3 regions of the Janthinobacterium sp. EB271-G4-7A genome follow, and region 1 is predicted to be linked to each of the others. Evidence: predicted binding sites of a transcription regulator. Region 1 holds the regulator's gene; each other region holds the start of a gene.
The links. The regulator FNR, encoded in region 1, switches genes on or off when oxygen is low (the NO sensors DNR and NnrR bind a similar motif). The targets are predictions, from matches to a motif close to TTGATNNNNATCAA.
Positions count from the first base shown of each region.

Region 2: IGS58_RS21150 (DUF3079 domain-containing protein) is a predicted target of FNR. The motif match lies at 1,198-1,211, and genes of this name have one in related genera.
Region 3: IGS58_RS13215 (serine protein kinase) is a predicted target of FNR. The motif match lies at 1,174-1,187, and genes of this name have one in related genera.

Region 1 covers NZ_JACYMI010000004.1:360,573-363,849, forward strand. The annotation lists gene IGS58_RS24540 (response regulator) at 1-997, opposite strand, end outside; gene fnr (fumarate/nitrate reduction transcriptional regulator Fnr) at 1,247-2,005, shown strand; gene IGS58_RS24550 (FixH family protein) at 2,009-2,533, opposite strand; gene ccoG (cytochrome c oxidase accessory protein CcoG) at 2,636-3,277, opposite strand, start outside.
Region 2 covers NZ_JACYMI010000003.1:158,065-161,341, reverse strand. The annotation lists gene IGS58_RS21160 (MFS transporter) at 1-342, shown strand, start outside; gene IGS58_RS21155 (prolyl-tRNA synthetase associated domain-containing protein) at 353-847, opposite strand; gene IGS58_RS21150 (DUF3079 domain-containing protein) at 916-1,113, opposite strand; gene IGS58_RS21145 (hypothetical protein) at 1,251-1,775, opposite strand; gene IGS58_RS21140 (hypothetical protein) at 1,867-2,538, shown strand; gene IGS58_RS21135 (GNAT family N-acetyltransferase) at 2,671-3,078, opposite strand; gene IGS58_RS21130 (GNAT family N-acetyltransferase) at 3,231-3,277, opposite strand, start outside.
Region 3 covers NZ_JACYMI010000001.1:2,907,065-2,910,341, forward strand. The annotation lists gene IGS58_RS13210 (S1 family peptidase) at 1-1,117, opposite strand, end outside; gene IGS58_RS13215 (serine protein kinase) at 1,373-3,277, shown strand, end outside.

The DNA.
Region 1 (3,277 bases):
CGGGGGTGAAACGGCTGCCGCTGGTGCGCAGGGCCAGCAGGGTATCGCGCAGGCGCACCAGCGGCGACAGCAGGCGCACGGTAACCCAGCCCAGAACGGCAGCGGCCAGCAGCGAAGCGAGGATGCTCCACAGCACCAGCCGGTACAGCACGCCATCGAACGGTTCGAAGGCATCCTCGACGGGCAGCGAGGCGGCCAGCAGCCAGTTCACGGATTTCAGGCGCTTGAAGCTGTTGACGGCCGTGATGCCGCGGCTGTTGGTGCTGACCATGCTGCCTTCGCCATCCTCCTTCAGCAGCTGGGTGGTCGTCAGGTTGGCGTTCGGCTTGCGCGGCTGCAGCAAACGGCTGGTATCGGGGTGCAGCACGTAGCGCGGCACGGCGCCGCGCGTGAGGATGAAGTAATAGCCGCTCTTGCCGATCTTTTCCGAGCGCAGGCGGCCCAGCAGATTGTCCTTGTACAGGCGCAGCACGCCGATCACCACGCCGGCCACCTGGCCATCGGCGGCCAGCACGGGCGCCACCATCTGCACGATGGGCATGCCGCTCGACTTGCCCAGCATCGGCTCGGTAATCATGGGCTGGCGCGTGCGCAGGACGGTCTGGAAATACTCGCGCTCGGCGACGTTGATGCCGGCGCGCCCCGTCACTTCCGGCATGTCGGCCACGATGGCGCCATGCGCGTCGAGCACCAGCACGTCGTCGAACAGCACCAGCATCGAGCGGCGCGCATAGTATTCGCGCAATTGGGCGGGCTGGGCGATCAATTCCGGCGGCTGCTGCCTGGCCGTCAGGGTGACAATCTGCAGCAGCATGCCCAGCTTGTCGTCGAGCTCGGCAGCGGTGCGGCTGATCAGCGATGACTGCTGGCTCAGCAGTACTCGGGTGAAGTCGTCGCGCATGTGCTGCACCTGGATCATGGTGACCAGCGCGATCATGGCGATCGAGGTCAGGCTGGTGGCCAGCGCGACTTTTGCTTTAATGCCGAGAGGCTTCATGATTTCCTTTTCAGTGCCGGGCGGCACAGGCGGCAGATAATGCTGTCAGGAATTTTCCTATCAATACCCCAGCTTGGCAAGCGCCGCCGCGCAAATTGCCCGCCCCGTATGGGCTTTTGACGATGTTGCCATATAATTAAAGGCTGGACGTCGTTTATTCGCCGAATTTACGGTGAAATTGGCATACGGCAACCCTGTATGCAGCTGTATGCAGTAAACTTGTTGTTGCATTTTCTAAAAGGTACCGACATGACTGAAGCGCTCCTCACTCCAACCTTGCCCACCGTGAACGTGGAGGCGTTGCGTGCACGATGCTCGACCTGCAGCATGCATCAATTGTGCCTGCCGATGGGCCTTGATGTGGGCGACATGGATCGGCTGGACCAGATCATCGGCCGCCGCCGCAAGATCGTGCGCGGGGCCTCGCTGTTCCGCATCGGCGACTCGTTCCAGAACCTGTACGCGATCCGCCTGGGGCACTTCAAGACCTACCAGATCAATCCGGGTGGCGAAGAGCAGGTGACGGGTTTCCAGATGGCCGGTGAACTGCTGGGCATGGATGCCATCAGCGCCGACCGCCACCACTGTAATGCCGTGGCGCTGGAAGACAGCGAAGTGTGTGAAATTCCGTTTTCCAGCCTGGAACAATTGCTGGGCAATATGCCGACCCTGCTGCGTCATTTCCACCGCATGATGAGCCAGGAAATCACGCGCGAGCAAAGCGTCATGCTATTGCTGGGCAATATGCAGGCGACCCAGCGTTTTGCCGCCTTCATCGTCAACCTGGCATCGCGCTATGAAGCACGCGGCTATTCGGGCAGCAATTTCCAGCTGCGCATGTCGCGCGAGGAAATCGGCAACTATCTGGGCCTGACCATCGAAAGCGTCAGCCGCTTATTGTCGAAATTCAAGAAGGAAGGCTGGCTGCGCGTCTCGAACCGCGAGATCGAAATCCTGCAGCCGGCCAAGTTGAAAGCGATTACGGCCGGCACGGACGTCTGCAAATAAGACTTACAGTTCTTCATCCGCGTGCAGCGCGATGCTGCGCTGCAGGGGCCAGGTCCAGATGCCGGACAGCCGCCACTCGCGTTTGTCGTTTTCCACCAGCACTTGCCAGCGGCTGCGCTCGAGCATCGGCAGTGCTACGGAAAAATTGCCGGCCGCATCGGGCTGCACCAGCAGCTTGATATCCTTTTCCGGCAGGGTCGCATGCGCCAGGTGCAGCTGCAGCGGCGCCTGATAGGCCTTGCCGAAGCTGTGCACGGAACCACTGAGGCGCGCTGCAGCCACGTCATATGACAGGCGCGTATCCATGGCCAGGTCGCTGGCGATCGTGTCGCGCTTCAAATCCTGGTTGATCGCCTTGCCCTGCTTGTAATAATCGCCCACCACCAGCGCATCGGGCTGCGTAAACGCGATATAGCCCATGAAGCTGCCGACGACCACGGACAGGCCGGGACCGATCATCAGCAGCCATGGCCAGCGATGCTTGTACCACGGTGCAACGGGGGGTTGCAGTTTCAGACTGTCGGACATGGTGTTTCTCCTGTTTAATCAGCCAGTCCCCGCATGGGGACCGGCCTTCCTGCAACTTCGTGGCGGCGGCGAGGGCACCCGGTCCCCGTCCGCCTTTCCTTGTTAACGTGGCACGATGAATACCGCGCTTTCACGCACATGCAGCGATGGATCGTCCAGCGATTGCAATTCGATCGCAATCTTGTTCGAGCCCTTCTCTCCCACGCCGTGCGGTACGCGCAGGCGGATCGGCCAGCCCAGCGTTTCCGTCGGCTGCAAGGTCACTTCTTCGCGCGTCAGCAAGGTCAGGCCCGGCAAGCCGGAAGCGCTGATTTTAAAATGCTGGCTTTGCTCGGACGTATTCATGATCTGCAGGCGGTAGACGTTTTCGATCATGCCGTCTTCGACTTCGCGCCCCATCGAACCGCGGTCGCGGATCACGTCCATTTTCAGGGGCGTGCGCAGGGCCAGCGACGTACACACGGCGATGATGATCAGGGCCAGGATGGAAGTGTAGATCAAGACGCGCGGGCGCATGGCGCGCTGACGTATCTGCTTCGAATTGAAGTTGTTTTCCATCGCATGGTCGGTGCTGTAGCGTATCAGGCCACGCGGCCGCTCGACCTTGTCCATCACGCTGTTGCAGGCATCGACGCAGGCGGCGCAGCCGATGCATTCATACTGCAGGCCGTTGCGGATATCGATGCCGGTCGGACACACCTGCACGCACAGGGTACAGTCGATGCAATCGCCCAGCTTGTCGTT
Region 2 (3,277 bases), on a different contig from region 1:
GTGCTGGGCGTCGCATCGCACATTCCCGCTGTGATCTACCTGGGCATGGCCGTCTGGGGCTTGTCCTTTGGCGGCGCGGCAACACTGTTGCAGACGGCGCTGGCCGACACGGCAGGCAGTGGCGCCGACGTGGCCTTGTCGATGAACGTAGTGGCGTGGAATGGCGCGATTGCGGCCGCGGGCGTGGTCGGCGGCGCCCTTCTGGAAACGTGGGGCGCGGACGCCTTCCCGTGGGCAATGGTCAGCTTGCTGGTGCTGGCGCTCCTCGTCGCCTGGTCGGCCCGCGCGCACGGCTTCCGGCCGGGACGGCGCAGCGGCGGCGCGTCCGTGGCCGGGCATTGATACAACGCGTTTAATCAGCCGCCGGCACGCTCAGAATGCGGGGTACGTGTCCAGTATGGGCGAGGAAATCGACCAGGGTGGCATGCGACAGCGCCACCGTGGCCGTATTGCGCAAGGGATGGGCTTGCACAGAACCAGCTTCCCATACGGCCTGGTCCAGCACCAGTTCCACCGCCTGCGCGCTGTCGTGGATCAGCGCAAACAGGCTGACGGACCCCGGCGTGATGCCCAGATGCTGGAGCAAGCGTTCAGGCGAAGCCATGCTCAGCTTACTGGCCGGCAACAGCCGCCCCAGCGCCGCCAAGTCGATGCGCTTGTCGAAAGGCACGATGACGAGAAAATGCCGCCGACCCTTTTCATCGCGCACGAACAGGTTTTTTACCATCAGGCCAGGCATGGCTGGCACGTGGATCAGCGCCTCGTCGATGGTGTGGACGGCCGGGTGTTCGGCCAGGGTGTAATCGCCGGCGCTGCTTGCCAGCCAGCGGGACAGGGTTTCTTGCATGGAGACTCCTCAGCTCGGACGCAATGAGGAATTGTAGCGGGTCGCTGCACAGCTCGCTGTGCTTAGCCTTAAGGTTTTTTCTCCGCCTCTTCCTTATCGGCCGCCGCCAGCCCCCAGTCATTCCAGCCCTCGCCAAACAGCTCGATCGGATGCTGCGTGCGCTCGGAACCATTGCCGCAGCGCATGGCGTCCGGCGGACAATACTTGTCGCAGCCCCAGCAGATGCGTTCGGGGTTCTTGGGATTCAAGGGAAAAGGCTTGGCCATGGTGTGGGCGCCGGGGTCGGTTGGGTCTTGTTGATGACTCTAGACCTGGCGCGGTGGGCGGTCAAACCAATTTCAGCTAGAAACTTGTCCAATATCAAGCTTGTGCAGATCTTGGAGCATCTGCATGGCGCCGTCCCCTACTCTTTATCTTTTCTGACGGAGATGGCCACTTCCAGCACGATACGCGCCACATTGACACCGCCGTCGGCGGCTGGCTGTGCCTTGAGCTCATCCAGCGCGTAGACCATCGTCACCATGGCGCCAGGCACGAACAGCTTGATGTCCTGTTTGTCGTTCATGTAGATGCTCTCGTCCACTGTCGAGCCATCCGCCAGGCGCAAGGTAACGCTGTTGACCTGATCGCCACGGCGGCTGTCCTGGCCCGCGAAATACGTTTGATCGATGATGCCCGTCAAGATTTGTGTTTGGAGGCACTTGGCCTCGATGCTTTTCCACCAGGCTTCGGAAGCGAACAGGCCCTCGCTGCCTTTCAGGCCCATGTGGGGTCTGGAACTGTCGAGGGTGAGGGATTGGATTTTGGCGACGCGGCTGGGGTCTTTTGCCAGGGCTTCGGCAAGGGTATACACGCATTTCATTGAGCTGTATTTTTCCGAGGACGAGAATTGGCGTAGCTTATGGAAGGTTGAAAATATCGGCTGCATGAATGGCGCTCCGGGTATGCCAGCACTTTATAATAGTGCCAAGTATAACAAGCACTCATATCGACCAACTCCCTTCACTGATCAAATAACCATGTCTTCAAAAATATTGGCTGGCCTGCTCTTACGTTCGAAAACCTTTCGCGCACTGGCACTGCTTTCCTTCACCCTCGCCTGCGCCGCAGTATCGGCGGAAGGCTTTCAAAACATCACCGCCGGACAGACCCTGGGCAGTATCAAGGCACAATTTCCTGCTGCAACCATTGAATCCGTGGAAGCTGCATGGGTAACGGAGTCAGATGGTTTCTATCGGCTTTCAGGTCCGGGGTTTCCAGGCAAGCTATATCTGGTATTTTCCGACATGCGCCCTTTTCAACGAAAAATGCTTGAGAAGATAAGTGAGAAAATCGAAGCTTCCCCCGAAGGCACGATCACGAGAAAGGATGTATTCACTTTCGAGTACTGGACAAAACTGGCCAATGAAACCACCGATAACAGTTTAAAAATAAGCAACATGCGCTGGGTACCGGACGCATCCATCCCGCTGCAGCGCTATATTGCCAAGTATGGCAAACCCGACGCATCGGGTTTCAGCGACGCTGACATGAAGCCCTATGCCGAGTGGAAAAAACGCGGCATTTATCTCAATTTATCGGATGATCAAAAACAGGTTCAATCTGTTGAATTTTCTTTCACAAAAGAAGAAGAACGCGTCGAGTGCCGCAAGAAGTATCAAAAAGCCGATTGGGCCAAGGAGTGCGCTTAAGACAGCACGCGCGCGCCGGATGAAGCTAGTATACGCTTGGACGGAGCGTCGTTCGCCGTGAAAGCTGACTCATCATAAGCAAGCGGCGAGATTCAAGTCCCGTGGCGCAGCCATCGCATGGAAGCTTGCGTCTTAATGCTTGCGCCGAATGACGTAGGCATTGCCGGCAGGCTCAAAACCGAGCGTCGGATAGTAAGACATCGCATCCGGGGCGGAGAGCAGTATCAACGACACTTCCTCGCCGATGATGTCCTGGGTGCGCTTGACAAGTTCCTTGCCGATTCCCAAGCCCTGGTAATCCTTGTTGACGGCCAGATCCGACAGATAGCAGCAATACGCATAGTCGGTCAACGACCGGGCCAATCCTACCAGCTCCCCATCCACCCAAGCCGACAGCAAGAGGCAAGGCGCGGCGAACATGCGCGCGATTCTCGGGAGATTGTCGGTGGGGCGCTTGATTCCAGACTGATCGAAAACACGGACGATATCGACCGGATCAAGGGGAAAATTGTGACGATATTCTACGGTGATGTTTTTCATGTTTTCAAAGGTGGAGGTAAGCGCGCTTGGGCGTGCTATACCCATGATATGGCCGCAGCCTGTTTCGACAAGCATCGCTCATGTCGGCGTATTCATAGTATGGCAGTTGCGGGGGATAAGGGCTGTTCCCGTCTCCGCCACGCACCTGTAACTCAGTCAATTGCCCGGAACTTTAAAAAACATTGGCCCTCATACTCCA
Region 3 (3,277 bases), on a different contig from region 1:
TGCCGCCACCGGCAAACAGCAGGCCGACGGGATTGCGCTGCTGGTTCCACGTCCAGATGGACGAGCCGGAATCGCCGCCCGCGCTGAACGCCCCGCTGACGCCCGTGATGGCGATCTGGTCCTGGAACAACGCGATCCTGCCGCCGCCGTAATTGACGTTGATGGTGGCGCCCAGGCCCGTGATGCGGCCCTGCGTCAGCTGCGTCGTGCGACCGGACTTGCCAACCATCATGCCCAGCGCGGGCGCCACCAGCGCATTGCTGATGCGGAAGTACGCCGGCACGCCGCCGCTCAGGTAGACCAGTTCGGGTCGCACGCGGTCTGGCCAGGCCCAGCCGGTGGCGCAATCGACGAAATTGACGCCGCCGCTGAAATTGATGGGCACGAAGCGCTCGAGCACGGCCACCTGGTCTTGCGGGCAGCGGCCGCCATCGATGGGGCCCGGCTGCACGATGCAGTCGTTGAACACGCCGCCATTGGAATTGGCCAGCACATGATTATTGCTAAGAATCATCAAACGACTGTTGCGCGGCGCGCTGCGCCCCACGGCCAGGCAGCCGATGGTGCCGGCCGTGATGCGGAAATGCCCGACCGACACACCGCCCGGCGCCGGGCGCAAACGGAAGCGGTGCGGTTGCGCATCGATCACGCCCGTGACGACGATGTTGACGGGCACCCTGTCGCTGGACACGGCGCGCACGCCCATGGCTCCCACGATGGCGGCCTTGGCACGGTCGACGGAAGTGGGCTCGGCCACGTACAGGGTCAGGGCCGGCAAGCCCGGTTCGCCGGACGAACTGTCGCTGGCGCCCTCGCCCAGGCCGATAGACACGCCCTGGATATTGCCGCCGTCGCTGAAGGCGTCGGCCGCGCGCACGCCGCCCGCCTGGGAAATGCTTTGGCGCATGCCGTCTTCGATACTGCGCTTGATTTCCAGCAATTCCATGCTGACGCCGCTCAAGGCGTCGGGCACGTCCGAGACGGACGCGCTCTCGATCGTATTATCGTCTTCGCCAGGGACGGAAAATTGGCCGACGGCCTCTTCATCGTCCGCGCTCTGTCCCCTGCCGCTGGCGCCAGGCGGGGCGCTGAAACCATTCTCGTTGCCTATCATCATGTTCTCCTCGTGGGTCGCCGCAAACCATCAGTCTGGACGGACCGCGCGGGCCGGTATTGATCTGGATTGAACTGCGCTGGCGCATGGCGGCCCTGCCCAACGGGGGCAGCGAGGATAAAAATAGTTCCCTCGTCAAGGTTGAGCGAGATCAGGCGTGCGGCCAGAGGTGGCGCCGTATACTTGGCTGACAGGCTGGAACCGGGCCTGCTCCACGGCAGCAACGGTATGGATGGGGAAACAATGACGAGCCCTGGTATGACACGCCACGACGACGCGCCCGCGGGCGAGCAAGCAGGCCAGCATGCGGGTTTTGTGCACGGCATGGCGGCCTGGGCGGCAAAACACCGCATCCGCCCATGGGGCGGCAGTTTTGCCGACTTCATCGAGCAGATCCTGCCCGGCCGCGCGGCCCTGCTGACGCGCAGCGCGCACCAGTACCTGTGGGACATGATGCGCTGGAACGGCCAGACCGATGACAACGGGCGCTTCCGCTGCCGCCTGTTCGACGACGAGCTGTTCGGCATTGACGAGGCGATCGACCGGGTTGCCGCCTACTTCAAAGCCGCCGCCGCCGGCTCCGAGGTGGGCCGGCGCATGTTGCTATTGCTGGGCCCGCCGTCGGGCGGCAAATCGACCATGGTGATCCTGCTCAAGCGGGGGCTGGAAGAATACAGCCACAGTAGCGAAGGCGCGCTGTACGGCATCGCCGGCTGTCCCGTGCACGAATCGCCGCTGCATCTGGTGCCGCACAGCATGCGCGCCGACTTTCGCGCCAGCTATGATGCCGAGCTGCAGGGCGAACTGTGCCCCCATTGCCGCGCCCGCCTGGAAGAACAGTACGCAGGCGATTTCCTGCGCATGCCCGTCGAGCGCATCCACCTGTCCGAGGCGGGCCGCTGCGGCATCGGCACGTATGCGCCGCACGATCCCACCACGGCCGACCTGGCCGACCTGGTCGGTTCCGTCGATCTGTCGAAAGTGGCACAGTACGGCGACGAAGGCGATCCGCGCGCCTGGTCGTGGTCCGGCGCGGTATACGCGGCCAGCCGCGGCATGCTGGAAATGATCGAGATCCTCAAGGTCAAGCGGGAATTCCTCTATTTACTATTGACCCTGACGCAGGAAAAGAATGTCAAGGTGTCGCGCTTTCCCCTGATCTATCTCGACGAAACCATCCTCGCGCACACGAATCTGGCCGAATTTCGCAAATTCCTGCAAGAAAGCGAAAACGAGGCGCTGCTCGACCGCATGGTCATCGTGCAAGTGCCGTACACGCTCAATTACCGCGAGGAAGCACGCATCTACCGCAAGTTGATCCTGGCGGCCGCGCCCGCCTTCCGCGACGTACACCTCGATCCGCACGTGCTGCATGCGGCGGCCGTGTTTGCCATCCTCAGCCGTCTGCCCGAAGGCGAGGACAAGGAGGCCGAGCTGGTCAAGAAACTGCGCATCTGCGCCGACGAAGACGTGGACGACTTGCAGCCGGCCGACATCCGCCGCATGCGCGAGCGCGACAAGGCGCCCGACGAAGGCCTGTCGGGCGTGTCGCCCCGTTTCGTCATCAATGCCCTGTCGCACGCCATCATTTCCGCCCAGCGCAACAGCCTGTCCACCATGGATGTGCTGCTGGCCCTGAAGGACGGCATCGAAAACGATGCGCGCATCGAACCACGGCGCAAGCGCAAGTGGGTCGATTACCTGGTGCTCACGCGCAAGGATTTCTATAACCGCTGGGTCAAGGCTGACGTGCACAAGGCCCTGTTCGTGTCGTTCGAGCAGGAAGCGCAAGACTTGCTGAACAAATATCTCGATGAAGTCGAAGCCATGCTCGACAACCGCCAGATCCGCGATCCCATCACCAGCGAAGAGCGCCGTCCCGACGAACGGTTCCTGCGCGCCGTGGAAGAAAAAATCCACATCAGCGACTCGGGCAAGCAGTCTTTCCGACAAGAAGTGGTGCGCAAGGCCATGAGCGCCTTCAAGCGGGGCGAGCCATTTGGCCTGGGCAGCCATGCGCAACTGCACGACGCCATCCAGCAATACCTGTTTGAGCAGCGGCGCGACGTGCTGCGCCTGGTCGGCTCGGCCAAGCGCCCCGACGACGACGTGCGGTCCAGGATATCGGCCGTCGAGCAGCGCCTGGTCGACGAATACGGCTAT